5 linked regions of the Halorarum salinum genome follow. Each later gene encodes a partner of the first gene's protein in a complex. Links are inferred from orthologs where the notes say so. Each region holds a gene or a part of one and is shown on either strand. Other genes may lie near its edges. The genes, in order: HUG12_RS19030, HUG12_RS14535, HUG12_RS12470, HUG12_RS12465 and HUG12_RS13815.

Evidence for each region.
Region 2: HUG12_RS19030 (region 1) and HUG12_RS14535 share a complex: the UniProt entries of both Methanocaldococcus jannaschii proteins name them as parts of the RNA polymerase complex. The link is inferred for Halorarum salinum from one-to-one orthologs.
Region 3: HUG12_RS19030 (region 1) and HUG12_RS12470 share a complex: the UniProt entries of both Methanocaldococcus jannaschii proteins name them as parts of the RNA polymerase complex. The link is inferred for Halorarum salinum from one-to-one orthologs.
Region 4: HUG12_RS19030 (region 1) and HUG12_RS12465 share a complex: the UniProt entries of both Methanocaldococcus jannaschii proteins name them as parts of the RNA polymerase complex. The link is inferred for Halorarum salinum from one-to-one orthologs.
Region 5: HUG12_RS19030 (region 1) and HUG12_RS13815 share a complex: the UniProt entries of both Methanocaldococcus jannaschii proteins name them as parts of the RNA polymerase complex. The link is inferred for Halorarum salinum from one-to-one orthologs.

What each region holds. Positions count from the first base shown.
Region 1 is NZ_CP058579.1:3,761,759-3,764,873, reverse strand. The notes cover bases 79-2,967. They hold HUG12_RS19030 (DNA-directed RNA polymerase subunit H), read right to left. Parts: upstream 1,694-2,967; coding sequence 1,463-1,693; downstream 79-1,462. Other genes in these bases: HUG12_RS19020 (hypothetical protein), read left to right, coding at 2,225-2,967; HUG12_RS19035 (DNA-directed RNA polymerase subunit B''), read right to left, coding at 79-1,466. Outside these bases: more of HUG12_RS19035, read right to left, coding at 1-78; more of HUG12_RS19020, read left to right, coding at 2,968-3,115. UniProt on the Methanocaldococcus jannaschii protein: DNA-dependent RNA polymerase (RNAP) catalyzes the transcription of DNA into RNA using the four ribonucleoside triphosphates as substrates.
Region 2 is NZ_CP058579.1:2,894,493-2,897,405, reverse strand. What follows is about bases 134-2,820. They hold HUG12_RS14535 (DNA-directed RNA polymerase subunit L), read right to left. Parts: upstream 1,782-2,820; coding sequence 1,485-1,781; downstream 134-1,484. Other genes in these bases: HUG12_RS14530 (MBL fold metallo-hydrolase), read right to left, coding at 1,808-2,820; HUG12_RS14540 (DUF1684 domain-containing protein), read left to right, coding at 912-1,463; hisF (imidazole glycerol phosphate synthase subunit HisF), read left to right, coding at 134-804. Also shown: more of hisF, read left to right, coding at 1-133; more of HUG12_RS14530, read right to left, coding at 2,821-2,821. UniProt on the Methanocaldococcus jannaschii protein: DNA-dependent RNA polymerase (RNAP) catalyzes the transcription of DNA into RNA using the four ribonucleoside triphosphates as substrates.
Region 3 is NZ_CP058579.1:2,521,893-2,525,044, reverse strand. The notes cover bases 227-3,152. They hold HUG12_RS12470 (DNA-directed RNA polymerase subunit K), read right to left. Parts: upstream 1,823-3,152; coding sequence 1,631-1,822; downstream 227-1,630. Other genes in these bases: HUG12_RS12450 (50S ribosomal protein L18e), read right to left, coding at 2,897-3,152; HUG12_RS12455 (50S ribosomal protein L13), read right to left, coding at 2,418-2,897; HUG12_RS12460 (30S ribosomal protein S9), read right to left, coding at 2,026-2,424; HUG12_RS12465 (DNA-directed RNA polymerase subunit N), read right to left, coding at 1,819-2,013; eno (phosphopyruvate hydratase), read right to left, coding at 423-1,634. In the rest of the region: more of rpsB, read right to left, coding at 1-226. UniProt on the Methanocaldococcus jannaschii protein: DNA-dependent RNA polymerase (RNAP) catalyzes the transcription of DNA into RNA using the four ribonucleoside triphosphates as substrates.
Region 4 is NZ_CP058579.1:2,521,542-2,524,628, reverse strand. Bases 1-2,861 are described here. They hold HUG12_RS12465 (DNA-directed RNA polymerase subunit N), read right to left. Parts: upstream 1,598-2,861; coding sequence 1,403-1,597; downstream 1-1,402. Other genes in these bases: HUG12_RS12450 (50S ribosomal protein L18e), read right to left, coding at 2,481-2,837; HUG12_RS12455 (50S ribosomal protein L13), read right to left, coding at 2,002-2,481; HUG12_RS12460 (30S ribosomal protein S9), read right to left, coding at 1,610-2,008; HUG12_RS12470 (DNA-directed RNA polymerase subunit K), read right to left, coding at 1,215-1,406; eno (phosphopyruvate hydratase), read right to left, coding at 7-1,218. UniProt on the Methanocaldococcus jannaschii protein: DNA-dependent RNA polymerase (RNAP) catalyzes the transcription of DNA into RNA using the four ribonucleoside triphosphates as substrates.
Region 5 is NZ_CP058579.1:2,782,482-2,785,462, forward strand. Bases 58-2,812 are described here. They hold HUG12_RS13815 (RNA polymerase Rpb4 family protein), read right to left. Parts: upstream 1,736-2,812; coding sequence 1,379-1,735; downstream 58-1,378. Other genes in these bases: HUG12_RS13805 (16S ribosomal RNA methyltransferase A), read right to left, coding at 58-626; HUG12_RS13810 (DUF655 domain-containing protein), read right to left, coding at 676-1,323; HUG12_RS13820 (50S ribosomal protein L21e), read right to left, coding at 1,732-2,031; HUG12_RS13825 (amidohydrolase family protein), read right to left, coding at 2,146-2,812. Also shown: more of HUG12_RS13805, read right to left, coding at 1-57; more of HUG12_RS13825, read right to left, coding at 2,813-2,981. UniProt on the Methanocaldococcus jannaschii protein: DNA-dependent RNA polymerase (RNAP) catalyzes the transcription of DNA into RNA using the four ribonucleoside triphosphates as substrates. This subunit is less well bound than the others.

The sequences.
Region 1 (3,115 bases):
TTCTGTGACAGCTCCATCGCCTGCGCGAAGTTCTTCACGAGCCCGCAGTTGGGACCCTCGGGGGTCTCCGACGGGCAGATGCGACCCCACTGGGTCGCGTGCAGGTCGCGCGCCTCGAAGTGGGGCTGGGACCGGCTGAGCGGCGAGCGGAGCCTTCGCAGGTGCGACAACACGCCCATGTAGTCCGTCCGGTCGACGAGCTGGGAGACGCCCGAGCGGCCGCCGACCCAGTTCCCCGTGGCGATCGGGTGTTCGAGCCGTTCGGTGAGCACGTCGGAGCGGACCACCGTGTTGACGGTGAGCTGCCGGTTCCGCATGTTCGCGCGCTCGAGCTGGTACTTCACGTCCCGCGACAGCTTGTTGAGCGCCGTCCGGAACAGGTCCGTCATCAGGTCGCCCGAGACCTTGAGGCGCTTGTTGGCGTAGTGGTCCTTGTCGTCGGACTCGCGGCGGCCGAGCGCGAGTTCGAAGCAGGCCTCGGCCATGCGACAGAGGTAGAACGCCTTGTTGCTGCGGGTCTCCTCGTCCTCGATGCCCTCCTCGTGGAGGTGCGGGAGGAGGTAGCGGTCGATGACGTAGTTCGCCCGCTTGAGCTGGTAGTTCTTCCCCTGGCCCGAGGCGACGCGCTCGCCGAGGGTCTCGATCGCCCCCTCCTCGGTCTGGACCTCGGCCTCCTCCAGGTTCTCCAGCATGTACTTCACGATCTCCGGGTCGTCGGAGACGCGGTGGACGATCTCCTCGTCGGACTCGAGCCCGAGCGCCCGGACGAGCGTGACGAAGTTCACCGACCCCGACACGGAGGGGAACGACACCTCGAGGATCCCCTCCCGGTTGCGCTCGCACAGCACGAGCGCGCGGTAGCCGCGACGCTGGGAGAACGTCTTCGCCACCTGGATCTCGTCGCCGTACTTCGAGTCGTACTCGGCGAGGATCTTGTTGGGCGCGAGGTCCTCCGAGGTCATCAGCACGCGCTCGGAGCCGTTGACGATGAAGTAGCCGCCGGGGTCGACGGGGTCCTCGCCGATCTCGACGAGCTCCTCGTCGGAGAAGCCCGAGATGTTACACCGCTCGGAGCCGACCATGATCGGCATCCGGCCGACCTTCGTCTCGGTCTGGTCGACGACCGTCTCGGGCTCCTCCTCGCCCCCGCGGATGATCTTCATCTCCATGAACACCGGCGCGGAGTAGGTGATGTTGCGGAGCCGCGCCTCCTGCGGGTAGAGCAGCTCCTCGGAGCCGTCGGCCTCGCGGACGCGCGGAGTCGTGATGCGCACGTCGCCGAGTTCGACGAACACCGGCTCCTGGCCCTCCTTGTCGCCGATGTCCGTGTCGATGGTCTCCTTCTCGTCGACGACGCGCTGCATGCCACGCGAGAGGAAGTTGTTGAACGACCGGAAGTGGTGGGCCGCCAGCCGCTCCTGGGAGAAGTACTCCCGGGAGACCTCCCGTCTGGTCGCTCGGTTCACTCTACCACCAGCCGGTAAATGACGGCGTGATCGGTGGTGCGGGAGTCCCGTTCGATGCGGACGACGTCCCCGATCTCGGCCTCGTCGGGCAGCGCCGGGTCCGTCCGCGTGATCTTGGGCAGGTCGGTTTTCTTGACGTTGTACTCCTCGAGGACCTCCTCGACGCGCTCGGGGTCGTCGAGGACGCTGTGGTCCGGAACCAGGTCGTGTTCACTTACGTTTACCATGTCTCGGTGGTGCTCGCGTTGGGCGTCGGCCTGTGCCGCTGGGGAGAAGTTGTCACGAGATACTACGGCGGTATATACGGCTCAGACATTTAACGCTTGTCAAGTTCGCTCGGGACGCAACGCTAGTCGGACCGCAGGTACACGGATCGGCCAACGGGGGCGTCGTCCTTGAAGGTTGCGACGCACGGTATCGGGGGACACGGCGACGATGGATAACAAGCCTTAATTACGTACCTCCGATACTCAGGATTGCAGCAAGCCCGGATGGTGTAGTGGCCCATCATACGACCCTGTCACGGTCGTGACGCGGGTTCAAATCCCGCTCCGGGCGCTTTCTGTTACGATCGACCGGCGAGCGACGAGTCGATCGGTCGGCGACGCGAACGACCAGTGCCGGGGTTCGCCCGGGCCGGCGCCGGACGACCCGTCGGCCCCCGAACCGGTTTCCGCTCGAACAGGTTCGATTCCCGGCCGCTCGCCCTGCGAACGTCGGGATAAGCAAATTAACCCCGGCGTCCAATGATTAACCGAGTGACGACCGAAGAGCGCCCTGACGCCGGCGACTCAGAAGGTACCGACGACGAAGTGACCCACGCGCGGCGACGAGAACTGCTCAGGGCGGGGACGGCCCTCGGGACGAGCGCGGCCCTCGTCTTGGGGTTCGGCGCCGAGTACGTCTCGTCCGGGGAGACCGAGACCATCACGTACGCGCTGGCCAGGCCGGAGCCGGACGCCGACGCGCTCGAACCGCGGACCAAGGAGGTGCCGATCGAGTGGTACGAGAGCCTCCAGCTCGCGTTCGAGGTACAGGAGAGGGTGCTCGCGGCGGGCCTCGCGCCGCTCGTCGGGTCGTTCGTCGTCCCCGGGACGTTCGCGGATTCGGCGGCGACGATCTCGGTCGACTCGACCGACGAGAGCGTCCTGGAGACGCTCGAGGACCTGACCGGCGACGTCCGCCTCGACCTGAACGTCGTCGACCCCATCCCCCCGAAACCCGGGGGTGAAACGGACCTCTCGGACGCGTATCAGGTGTCGGAACTGGACGACGGCGACGTCCCCGGCGGCGTCGTCTGTCTCAGCGAGGACTCGTTCGGGACGCTGACGCCGGCCCTCTACGACGGGGACGGATCGCGGTACTTCGCCACGTCGAACCACGTGTTCGGCGCGTCCGGGACCAAGGAGACCGAACACCGGGGCGACCCGCTCTCGGTCCGCCACGACGGGGAGGAACGCCGGGTCGGGACGGTCGACCGGGGGTACCCCACCGCGGACGTCGTCCGGGTCAGTCCGGTCGAGGAGTACCGCCCGGCGTCGGCGATCGAACGGGCGTCGCCCTCGCGGGTCCTCGGCCAGTTCACGAAGATCGGTCTGGCCGACCTGATGGCGCGTGGGAAGCCGCTCACCAAGGTCGGTGCGCTCTCG
Region 2 (2,913 bases), 870 kb from region 1 along the record:
AAACGAGTCATCCCCTGCATCGACGTCGACCTCGACGGGGACGGGAACGCCGCCGTCTACACGGGGGTCAACTTCGAGAACCTCCGCTACACCGGCGACCCCGTCGAACTGGCGAGCAAGTACAACGAGGCCGGGGCCGACGAGTTCGTCTTTCTGGACATCACCGCCTCCGCGGAGGGGCGCGAGACGATGTTGGACACCGTCTCTGCGGTCGCCGACGAGGTGTTCATCCCGCTCACCGTCGGCGGCGGGATCAGGACCCGCGAGGACGTCAGGGAGACACTCCGGGCCGGCGCGGACAAGGTCTCGATCAACTCCGGCGCGATCGCGAACCCGGAGCTGATCACGAAGGGCGCCGAGTCGTTCGGGAGCCAGTGCATCGTCATCTCGGTCGACTCGAAGCGCCGCTTCGACGAGCGGGGCGAACACTACGTCGAGGTCGACGGCGAGTCGTGCTGGTTCGAGTGCACCGTCAAGGGCGGCCGCGAGGGAACCGGCCTCGACGCGGTCGAGTGGGCCGTCGAGGCGGAGGAGCGCGGCGCGGGCGAGCTGTTCGTCAACTCCATCGACGCCGACGGCACCGAGGAGGGCTACGACGTTCCCCTCACGAAGGCGGTCTGTGACGCCGTCTCGACGCCGGTGATCGCCTCCTCCGGGTGTGGCGGGCCCGAGGACATGTACGAGGTGTTCACGGACGCCGGCGCCGACGCGGCCCTGGCGGCCTCCATCTTCCACTTCGACGAGTACGCCATCGACGAGACGAAGGCGTACCTCCACGAGCACGGACTCCCCATTCGGCTGTAGGGTCGCCATCCGCCCGCCGGAGTCGCCCGGAGCCACCGCTCGACAGTCGTGTATCGCCGGGACACTCACGACCCACCTTCATGCCGCAGCCGTGCGTAGACGGACGCGTGAGCGACGACGCCGACTACGTCGAGGCGGTCCGCGAGCACCGACGACGGAAGGACGAGTTCCTCGCGGAACACCCGCAGTCGCCGATCCCGAGCGATCGGCGGGCGGGGTTCGAGGGGCTCCCGTACTTCGACCCGGATCCGGCCTACCGCGTCGAGGCTCCCCTGCACGAGCACGACGACCCCGGGGAGATCACCGTCGAGACGACCCAGAACGGGGAGCGACGCTACCGGAACGTCGGCGAGTTCCGGTTCGAACTGGACGGCGGGGCGGTGACGCTCCAGGCGTACCGATCGCCCGGCGACGAACGCCGGTTGTGGGTCCCGTTCCGCGACGCGACGAGCGGCGAGGGGACGTACCCGGCCGGGCGGTACCTCGACCTCGAGGACCCCGCCGACCGGACGGCCGACGGCGACTGGGTGCTCGACTTCAACGGGGCGTACAGCCCCTACTGCGCGTACTCGGAGGCGTACGAGTGCCCGCTCGTTCCGACGGAGAACTGGCTCGACGTGGCAGTGGAGGCCGGTGAGAAGTACGAAGCCGGGACGTAGAGACGCGAGACCCGCCGTTCCTCAGGCCGCCGACGCGAACGCGTCCTCGATCTCGCCGTACAGCGTCCCCATCCGGTCGCTGACGGAGTTCGCGGCCTCCTCCAGCGCGTCGAGCGGGTCGACGCCGTCCTCGGTCTTGATCGAGAGGATCGGCTCGGTCTGCCCGCCCGACTGCTCGGGGTTCATGTCGTAGGTCGCCGCCCCGACGTCGTCGGACTCGAGCAGCGCGCCCTTGAGGACGTTCATGAACGTGTGGTCCTCGTCCGCGACCTCGATGCGGAGTTCCTCGTCCGTCTTGTCCAGCACGCGGAGTTCCATGGCCACTGGTTGGCCGAGGGCGCGTTTTAGTGTTGTGTTCCCGACGCCTCGAACTCGACGACGCGCTCGATGCCCACGTCCGGGAACAGCGCGTCCACGTCCGGGTCCGACTCGACGAGTCGGTACTCGCGCCCGTCGCGCTCGACGACCCCGGCCCCCGCGAGGTGGTCCAGGTGGGCGTACGCCTCTCCCGGACCGTGCAGGATGTGGACGCCCGAGAGCGATCCGAACAGGTCCGCGCTCACCTTCCAGGGCGTGCTCGCCCCCCGGCGTTCGAGGACGCCGACGACGTTCCGCGTCCGGTCGCGGTGGTGTCGGAGGATGGTCGCCGCGCGACCCGCCGGGTCGTCGATGCGGTCGCGGTGGCCCGGCCAGACGACGTCCCAGTCCCGCTCGATCACCTCGACGAGGCTGTCGACGTACAGGCCGAGCGCGCCGTCGACGCGGACGTCGGCCCCGCCGACGTTCGGCGTGTACTTCGGGAGGATGACGTCGCCCACGAACGCCTCGCCGGCGTCCCCGTCGGCGAACGCCGTGAGGCCGGCGGCGTGGCCGGGGAGATGGACCGCCTCGAGCGTCCGCCCGTTCACGGCGAACGCGTCGGCGTCGGAGAACGGGGTGACGTCCACGGGTTCGCCCAGGACGTCGGACTGGCCGTCCAGAGTGGCTGCCAGTTCCTCCCGCGGGCCGTCCGGGATGGCCCACGCCTCGAACGCCTCCCGCTGCTGCTCGCGGTTCGCCGCCAGGACGTCCTCCCCGCCCGAGACGAGCGGGGCGTCGGCCTCGTGGACGTGGACGGTCGCGCCGGACGCCGCCTGGATCTCGCCCGCGAGTCCCGCGTGGTCGTGGTGCCAGTGCGTGAGAAACAGCCTGTCGACGTCCGCGAGCGCGACGCCGTGCTCGGAGAGGCCGTCCTCGAGGTCGGCGCGCACCTCGGGGAGGGCGACGCCCGAATCCACGAGGACCGTCTCCTCGCCGTCGAGGAGGTAGACGTCGTTCATCCCCTCGAAGACGGTGTTGTGTAGCCGGATTCGCTCCATGTGGTCGGATGGATCACCCTGCCGCAAGAGGGTTCCCATCCCGGTGGAGGTAGCCGACTCCCCGTCGGCCGCGACGCGTCCGGAACGGGGAA
Region 3 (3,152 bases), 1.2 Mb from region 1 along the record:
GTACTGCCGCGAGGAGGTGACGAGCACCTGCTCGGGGTCGTAGTTGGCGAGGAAGTCCGCCGCGGTCCGGATCCGGCCGTCCGTCTGGCTCACGTCGAGCACGTAGAGGCCGTCGTCGCGGACGCGGTGGATGAACCGCTCCATGTCCTTCGTCTTCTGCTGGGTGCCGATGTGGACGCCGGCAGAGAGGTAGTCCTCGACCGGGATGAGGAGGTCGGCCTCCTCGTCGGGCATGACGTCCTCGTCGAAGGGGGACGCGGCCTCCTCGGCCTCGTCCTCGGCCCCCGCGGCTCCCTCGGAGTCGGCGGACTCGGCCGCCTCGTCCGGCTGTGCGTCAGTCTGGGGCGCCTCCTCGGCCGCGGGCTCGGTCTCCTCGACCTCCTCCTCGGCCGGCGCCTCGTCTGTGTCGTTTTCGCTTTCGCTCATACTGCCTCCTCCGCGATGCGGATGAGTTCGTTCAGCTTGGCGGTTCGCTCGCCGCCCACGGCCCCCGTCTTGATGAACGGGACGTCCGTGGCGACGGCGAGGTGTGCGATGGTCGTATCCTCGGTCTCGCCCGAGCGGTGGGAGACGACGGCGTCCAGCCCGTTCCGCTGGGCCAGTTCGACGGCGTCGAACGCGTCCGACAGCGTCCCGATCTGGTTCGGCTTGATCAGGATGCTGTTGCCCGCGCCGACGTCGATGCCGCGCTCCAGCCGCTCGACGTTGGTGACGAACAGGTCGTCGCCACAGATCAGCGTGCGGTCGCCCACCCGTTCGGTCAGCTCCGCGAAGCCGTCGAAGTCGTCCTCCTCCAGCGGGTCCTCGACGTAGGCGAGGTCGTACTCGTCGACGAGGTCGGCGACGTAGTCGATCTGCTCGTCGGGCGTCCGCTCGCGGTCGCCGTAGCGGTAGACGCCGGCGTCGGCGTCCCACAGCTCCGAGGCGGCCACGTCGAGCCCGAAGCGGACCTCGAAGCCCACCTCGTCGGCGACGCGGTCGGTCGCCTCCTCGACGAGTTCGAACGCCTCGGCGTCGTCGATCCCGGGCGCCCAGGCGCCCTCGTCGCCCTTGCCGGCCGGGACGCCCCGCTCGTCGAGCAGGTCGCCCACGGCCTCGTGGACGGCGGCGTTCGCGAAGGCGGCCTCGGAGACCGACGGCGCGCCGACCGGCGCGGCGAGGAACTCCTGGATGTGGGTCGCCTCCTTGGCGTGCTCGCCGCCGCCGACGACGTTGCCGAGCGGGACCGGGAACGAGCGGTCGGCGTCGCGGAACGTCCCCCCGAGGTGCTGGAACAGCGGGGCGCCGAGCACGTCGGCGCCCGCCTTCGCGGCCGCCATCGAGACGGCGACGGCGCTGTTGGCGCCGATCTCGGAGAAGTCGTCGGTGCCGTCGGCGCCGTGCAGGGCGGCGTCCACGTCGCGCTGGTTGCCGGCGTGGACCGAGTCCACGAGCCGGGGGACCGCGTGCTGGCGGGCCGCGGCGATCGCCTCCCCGGGCGGGAGTTCGATCGCCTCGTACTCGCCGGTGCTCGCCCCGGACGGCGCCGCCGCGCGGCCGAAGCCGCCCGACTCGGTGAGCACGTCGGCCTCGACGGTCGGGTTCCCCCGCGAGTCGAGCACGCGCCGGAGCGACACCGAGGCGATCAGCGTCATTTCCCCTCCCGCCTGACCGTGAACGGCAGGACCCCCGCGTCGTACTCCTCGGCCGCAATGAGGATCGGCTCGGACTGGTCGCTCTCGATGAGCACCGGCGCGCCGTACGCGAGCTGCAGGGCGCGCGCCCCGAGGATGCGGGCCTTCTCGTACCGGTTGTACCGGGTGATCGGGCTGTTCCCGCTCATTGGTAGGGGGAGACGACGTCCACCAGGTCGGTGTGCGAGATCATCATCCGGCGGCAGCAGTGCCGGTCGACCCCGAGGTCGTCGAGCACCTCGCCGGGGTCCTCCTCGCCCTCGCGGGCGCGGGCCTTGAACTCCTCCCAGTGTTCACCGATGACCGTGCCGCACGTGAAACACCGGACTGGAATCATCATGGCTGGACCACCTCAGCGGTACGACTTCTGGTAGCGGGCACGCGCGCCGGGCCCGCCCCACTTCTTCGGCTCGGACTGTCGCGAGTCGTTCACGAGCAGCGAGCGGTCGAACTCCATGAACGCGTCGCGGAGTTCGGCGTCGTTGAGGAACTCGACGAGCCCCCGCGCGATGGCGGTGCGGGCGGCGTCGGCCTGCCCGGCGTAGCCGCCGCCGTTGACGGTTACGTCGATGTCGACTCGCGATCGGAGGTCCTCGCCCGCGATGCGGAACGGCTCCAGCATCTTGAGGCGGGACTGCTCCGGCTCGGCGAGCTCGACTGGCTCGGAGTCGATGCGGACGCGACCCTCGCCCTCGCGCACCGTGGCGCGGGCGACGGCCGTCTTCTTCTTCCCTGACGTGTTCGTTACCATGTGACCTTGGCTCCAAGTGCCTCGGAGATCTCACCGAGGGTCGTGAACTTGATGTTCGACAGGCGGTCCAGCGAGGTCCCCTCCAGGATCTCGGCCTCGACGGCCTCGCCGTCGCCGCGGGGCGACACGGTCGCCGCCCCCTTCTCGAAGGGGTTGCCCACGTACACGCGGACGTTCTCGAACGCCTCGCGGCCGCGCGGCTTCTTGTACGGGACCATCCCGCGGATGGACCGCTTGAAGATGCGGTCCGGCCGCTTCGGGTAGTTCGGGCCGCGATCGGAGCCGATCTCCGCGCGCTTGCGGTACGTCTCCATCGTGGCCTCCGTGTTGCCGGTGATGACCGCCCGCTCGGCGTTCACCACGGCGACGCGCTCGCCGGCGAGCGCGCGCTGGGCGACCTCGGAGGCGACCCGACCCATGATGCAGTCCCGCGCGTCGACGACGACGTCGGCGTCGAACTCGGCGAGGCTCATTATCGGATCACCCGTACGTCGGATCCGCTGGGGTTGTTCGACAGCGCTTCCTCTAGCGTCATCGCCCGGCCGGCCTGGTCGATCTTCGTCTCGGCGGTGCCGGAGAAGTCGACGGCGGCGACGGTGACGTCCTTGCGGAGCACGCCCGAGCCGAGCACCTTGCCCGGCACGACGACGGTCTCGTCCTCGTTCGCGTACCGCTCGATGCGGCCGAGGTTGACCTCCGCGTGCGTGCGCCGCGGCTTTTCGAGCCGG
Region 4 (3,087 bases), 1.2 Mb from region 1 along the record:
TTTCGCTCATACTGCCTCCTCCGCGATGCGGATGAGTTCGTTCAGCTTGGCGGTTCGCTCGCCGCCCACGGCCCCCGTCTTGATGAACGGGACGTCCGTGGCGACGGCGAGGTGTGCGATGGTCGTATCCTCGGTCTCGCCCGAGCGGTGGGAGACGACGGCGTCCAGCCCGTTCCGCTGGGCCAGTTCGACGGCGTCGAACGCGTCCGACAGCGTCCCGATCTGGTTCGGCTTGATCAGGATGCTGTTGCCCGCGCCGACGTCGATGCCGCGCTCCAGCCGCTCGACGTTGGTGACGAACAGGTCGTCGCCACAGATCAGCGTGCGGTCGCCCACCCGTTCGGTCAGCTCCGCGAAGCCGTCGAAGTCGTCCTCCTCCAGCGGGTCCTCGACGTAGGCGAGGTCGTACTCGTCGACGAGGTCGGCGACGTAGTCGATCTGCTCGTCGGGCGTCCGCTCGCGGTCGCCGTAGCGGTAGACGCCGGCGTCGGCGTCCCACAGCTCCGAGGCGGCCACGTCGAGCCCGAAGCGGACCTCGAAGCCCACCTCGTCGGCGACGCGGTCGGTCGCCTCCTCGACGAGTTCGAACGCCTCGGCGTCGTCGATCCCGGGCGCCCAGGCGCCCTCGTCGCCCTTGCCGGCCGGGACGCCCCGCTCGTCGAGCAGGTCGCCCACGGCCTCGTGGACGGCGGCGTTCGCGAAGGCGGCCTCGGAGACCGACGGCGCGCCGACCGGCGCGGCGAGGAACTCCTGGATGTGGGTCGCCTCCTTGGCGTGCTCGCCGCCGCCGACGACGTTGCCGAGCGGGACCGGGAACGAGCGGTCGGCGTCGCGGAACGTCCCCCCGAGGTGCTGGAACAGCGGGGCGCCGAGCACGTCGGCGCCCGCCTTCGCGGCCGCCATCGAGACGGCGACGGCGCTGTTGGCGCCGATCTCGGAGAAGTCGTCGGTGCCGTCGGCGCCGTGCAGGGCGGCGTCCACGTCGCGCTGGTTGCCGGCGTGGACCGAGTCCACGAGCCGGGGGACCGCGTGCTGGCGGGCCGCGGCGATCGCCTCCCCGGGCGGGAGTTCGATCGCCTCGTACTCGCCGGTGCTCGCCCCGGACGGCGCCGCCGCGCGGCCGAAGCCGCCCGACTCGGTGAGCACGTCGGCCTCGACGGTCGGGTTCCCCCGCGAGTCGAGCACGCGCCGGAGCGACACCGAGGCGATCAGCGTCATTTCCCCTCCCGCCTGACCGTGAACGGCAGGACCCCCGCGTCGTACTCCTCGGCCGCAATGAGGATCGGCTCGGACTGGTCGCTCTCGATGAGCACCGGCGCGCCGTACGCGAGCTGCAGGGCGCGCGCCCCGAGGATGCGGGCCTTCTCGTACCGGTTGTACCGGGTGATCGGGCTGTTCCCGCTCATTGGTAGGGGGAGACGACGTCCACCAGGTCGGTGTGCGAGATCATCATCCGGCGGCAGCAGTGCCGGTCGACCCCGAGGTCGTCGAGCACCTCGCCGGGGTCCTCCTCGCCCTCGCGGGCGCGGGCCTTGAACTCCTCCCAGTGTTCACCGATGACCGTGCCGCACGTGAAACACCGGACTGGAATCATCATGGCTGGACCACCTCAGCGGTACGACTTCTGGTAGCGGGCACGCGCGCCGGGCCCGCCCCACTTCTTCGGCTCGGACTGTCGCGAGTCGTTCACGAGCAGCGAGCGGTCGAACTCCATGAACGCGTCGCGGAGTTCGGCGTCGTTGAGGAACTCGACGAGCCCCCGCGCGATGGCGGTGCGGGCGGCGTCGGCCTGCCCGGCGTAGCCGCCGCCGTTGACGGTTACGTCGATGTCGACTCGCGATCGGAGGTCCTCGCCCGCGATGCGGAACGGCTCCAGCATCTTGAGGCGGGACTGCTCCGGCTCGGCGAGCTCGACTGGCTCGGAGTCGATGCGGACGCGACCCTCGCCCTCGCGCACCGTGGCGCGGGCGACGGCCGTCTTCTTCTTCCCTGACGTGTTCGTTACCATGTGACCTTGGCTCCAAGTGCCTCGGAGATCTCACCGAGGGTCGTGAACTTGATGTTCGACAGGCGGTCCAGCGAGGTCCCCTCCAGGATCTCGGCCTCGACGGCCTCGCCGTCGCCGCGGGGCGACACGGTCGCCGCCCCCTTCTCGAAGGGGTTGCCCACGTACACGCGGACGTTCTCGAACGCCTCGCGGCCGCGCGGCTTCTTGTACGGGACCATCCCGCGGATGGACCGCTTGAAGATGCGGTCCGGCCGCTTCGGGTAGTTCGGGCCGCGATCGGAGCCGATCTCCGCGCGCTTGCGGTACGTCTCCATCGTGGCCTCCGTGTTGCCGGTGATGACCGCCCGCTCGGCGTTCACCACGGCGACGCGCTCGCCGGCGAGCGCGCGCTGGGCGACCTCGGAGGCGACCCGACCCATGATGCAGTCCCGCGCGTCGACGACGACGTCGGCGTCGAACTCGGCGAGGCTCATTATCGGATCACCCGTACGTCGGATCCGCTGGGGTTGTTCGACAGCGCTTCCTCTAGCGTCATCGCCCGGCCGGCCTGGTCGATCTTCGTCTCGGCGGTGCCGGAGAAGTCGACGGCGGCGACGGTGACGTCCTTGCGGAGCACGCCCGAGCCGAGCACCTTGCCCGGCACGACGACGGTCTCGTCCTCGTTCGCGTACCGCTCGATGCGGCCGAGGTTGACCTCCGCGTGCGTGCGCCGCGGCTTTTCGAGCCGGTCGGCGACGTCCTGCCAGACGGCTGCGTCGGACGAGCGCGCGACCGACTTCAGTTCGGCGATGAGGTTCTGAAGTCTCGGATTGGTCTTGCTACTACTCATAGTGAACCTCCGTAGTGGAGTGTGGTGGCTCCGCGGGGGGTCGACTCCGTCCCGGAGCGACGGTCCCACGTCGGAGCCGCGAGAGAATCGGAGTGACAGTGCAGGGAGCAGGATTTGAACCTGCGGACCTCTACAGGACAGCGCCCTGAACGCTGCGCCGTTGGCCTGACTTGGCTATCCCTGCTGGCACTCCGTCGTACCGCATCCCCGGTTAAACGGCTTTCGGTCCCACCCGTCGACGGCGCGGCGA
Region 5 (2,981 bases), 980 kb from region 1 along the record:
TCGTAGGTCGGCTCCCGCGGGGTGCACCTGACGACCGCGCTCTCGACGCGCGGCTGGGGGTCGAACGCCTCCCGCGGAACCGTCTCGACGAGTTCCACGTCCGCGTAGTGGCCCGCGCTCACCGAGAGCCGACCGTACTCGGGCGTGTCGGGCTCGGCCACCATCCGCTCCCCGAACTCGAACTGGACCATCAGGACGAGCGGACGCCCCTCGGGCAGCAGCCGGAAGGCGATCTCCGAGGAGACGCCGTACGGCAGGTTCGACACGCAGGCGGTGAACGGCGGAAGCTCCACGGCGAGCGCGTCCCCCTCGATCACCGCCAGCCGACCGGCCTCGACCGCGTCGGCGAACTCCTCCCGCAGGAACGCCGCGAGTTCGGGGTCGCGCTCGACGACGGTCACGCGCTCGCTCACGTCGAGCAGGCGGTCGGTCAGCGCGCCGGTCCCCCCGCCGATCTCCAGGACGTGCGAGCGGTCGGCGTCGGCGGGGAGGTAGCCGGGGAGCCTGTCCAGGACTCGGTCGTCGACGAGGAAGTGCTGGTCCCTGTCCGGGTCGCCCCTGACCCCCGCGCGCCGGCGGAGACGGTCCGGGTCCCGGGAGGCGGACTCGGACTCGAACTCGGTCATCGTCCCCGCTTCGAAGTCGTCGGCCGTAAATCCGTCTATCGGGGGCGCGTCATCCCCCGTCGCCGCCGTTCCGGCCGACGAACGTCCGGTACTTGAGGTCCTCGTCGCGCAGTTCCTCCATGATCCGTTCGACGAGCACGTCCTGCGGGTGGTGGAGCCCCGAGACGCGATCGGTCACATCGTCGAACGACTCGAACGGCCCCCGTTTCCGCTCGTCGAGGATGTTGTTCCTGAGCTTCTTCCCGATGCCCGGGAGGAGGTTCAGCTGGTGGAGCCGGAGCGAGATGGGTCCGGCGTCGTTGAAGAAGTCCACGAACCGCCGCTCCTCGCGCTCGACCAGCTCCTCGACGGCGTACTCCAGTTCGCCCTGCGCGTTCCGCGTCAGGTCGTCGTAGCCGATCTCGGTCATCCGGTCCACGACGGCCGGGTCGGGTTCGGGGTCGACGACGAGCCCGTCGCCGATGGAGACGTCGGCGCCGTCGACGATCTGCAGCCGGAAGAGCCGGAAGTCGTCCGTGTCGAGCGCGTACGCCAGTGCCGGCTTCTGGTGGGGCGCCCTGTTGTCCGCCGGATCGCCGTTCGGCAGGAAGTCGAGTATCACCGCCTCGCGTGTCTCGCCCCTCGATCCGGCCGTCTCGTCGGCCGTGGCGGCGTCCGCGTCTGTCGGGGGGTTCTCCGTCGACGGCTCGTCGGTCATACACCTGAATAGAGCCGGCAGGTGCATAAAAGGTGGTCGCCGCGGCGGCCCGCGTTCAGGCGTACTTCGCGACGACGTTGAGGATCTCGTCGAGTTCGTCGCCCGAGAGCGCGTACCGCTCCTGGGCGTACACGGCCCGCAGCTCCGTCCGGTCGCGCGGCAGCAGATCGGCGATCTTGTAGGCGGTCGCCTCGTCCACCTTCTCCAGTTCCCGGAGCTCCTCGACGAGTTCGAGCGACTCCTCGGCGTCGAGGACGGCGAACCGGTTCACGTGCTCGATGGCCCGCGCCAGCTCGTAGCGGAGCTCGCGGTCCTCGTCGGCCGCGCGCTCGGTCTCGACGTCGGCGAGCAGTTCCTTCGCCTGGGAGACGGTGAGGTACTCCTCGTCGAGCTTCTCCTTGAAGATCGTCATTCCTCGGACTGCTGGGCGCGGAGGTGGGCCGGCTTGGCGATGAGCGTCTTGGTCACGCTTCCGTCGGTTATCTCCACCTTGTAGGCGGTCCCCTGTTCGCCGACGACGGTCCCCGTCCGGCCGTTGAACCGGGGGTGGAACCGGCCGTCGGGGACGGAGGGGTCGAGCGTCAGGTGGACCGTCTGGCCCTCCTCGAACTCCGCGATGGCGCGCTGGGGCGGGGAGGTGCCCCGCTCCCGGGGGTCGTTCGACAGCTTACCTCGTGTTCCGTGGAGCGGTCCGTTCGAACTCGGCATAATCGTACGAGGTCTTTCTTCGGGTTCACTTATAAATGGTGCGTTCTCGGTTCCCGCGTGCGGCGGCCGAACACGGCCGGCCGGCTTCGACGGCGGGTCACGGCCCGCCCGGCCTCACCGGACGACCCGTTTCACGTCGGCTCCGTCCGCCCGCCGAACGACCGCACGCACGGGGTCGCGAGCGCCAGCGAGGTTGTCGCTGTCCCCGTCGAGCACCAGGAGTTCGGCGGGTCGTCCCTCCTCCACGAGTCCGCAGTCGAGGCCCGCCAGTTCCGCCCCGTCGACCGTGGCCATCCGGAGCACCTCGGTGGCGGTCGCGTCGGTGAGTTTCGCGGCGAACTCCATCTCGCGGAACATGGACGGGGAGTTCAACATCACGTTGTCCGTGCCGAGCGCGACCGTCGTCCGGTCGAGCAGTTCCCGCAACGGCGGGACGCCGACGCCGGTGACGAGGTTCGAGCGCGGGCAGACGACGACCGGCGTCCCCGCGTCCGCCAGCCTGTCGAGGTGGACTGGTTCGGGGTGGACCATGTGGACGAGGTGGTCGGGGTCGAGGTCCATCGCGGCGTTCACGTCGTCGGCGTCGCGCTCGCCCGCGTGGATGCCGAACAGCTTCCCCTCACGCCGGGTCGCGTTCCGCTCGGCGTCGAAGTCGCCGTCGCGCGCGCCGCTGGCGCCGAACCCGTCCGCGTCCGGGTGCTCCATCGCGGCCACGGACCCCCGCCCGAGGACGACGCTCTCGACGGGGATGTCGGCGCCCGCCTCCCGGATGGCCTCCACCCCCTCGACGCCGCCCTCACGGAACTCGACGTGCGCGACGGTCCCCGTCTCGGCCATGAACCGCAGCGAGCGCCGCATGGCCCCGACGGTCTCCTCGCGGGTCGCGTCCCGGAGCAACCGGTGTTTGAGCCCGTCGGGCGGCGCGACGAGTTCGTCGAGCGACAGGCCGC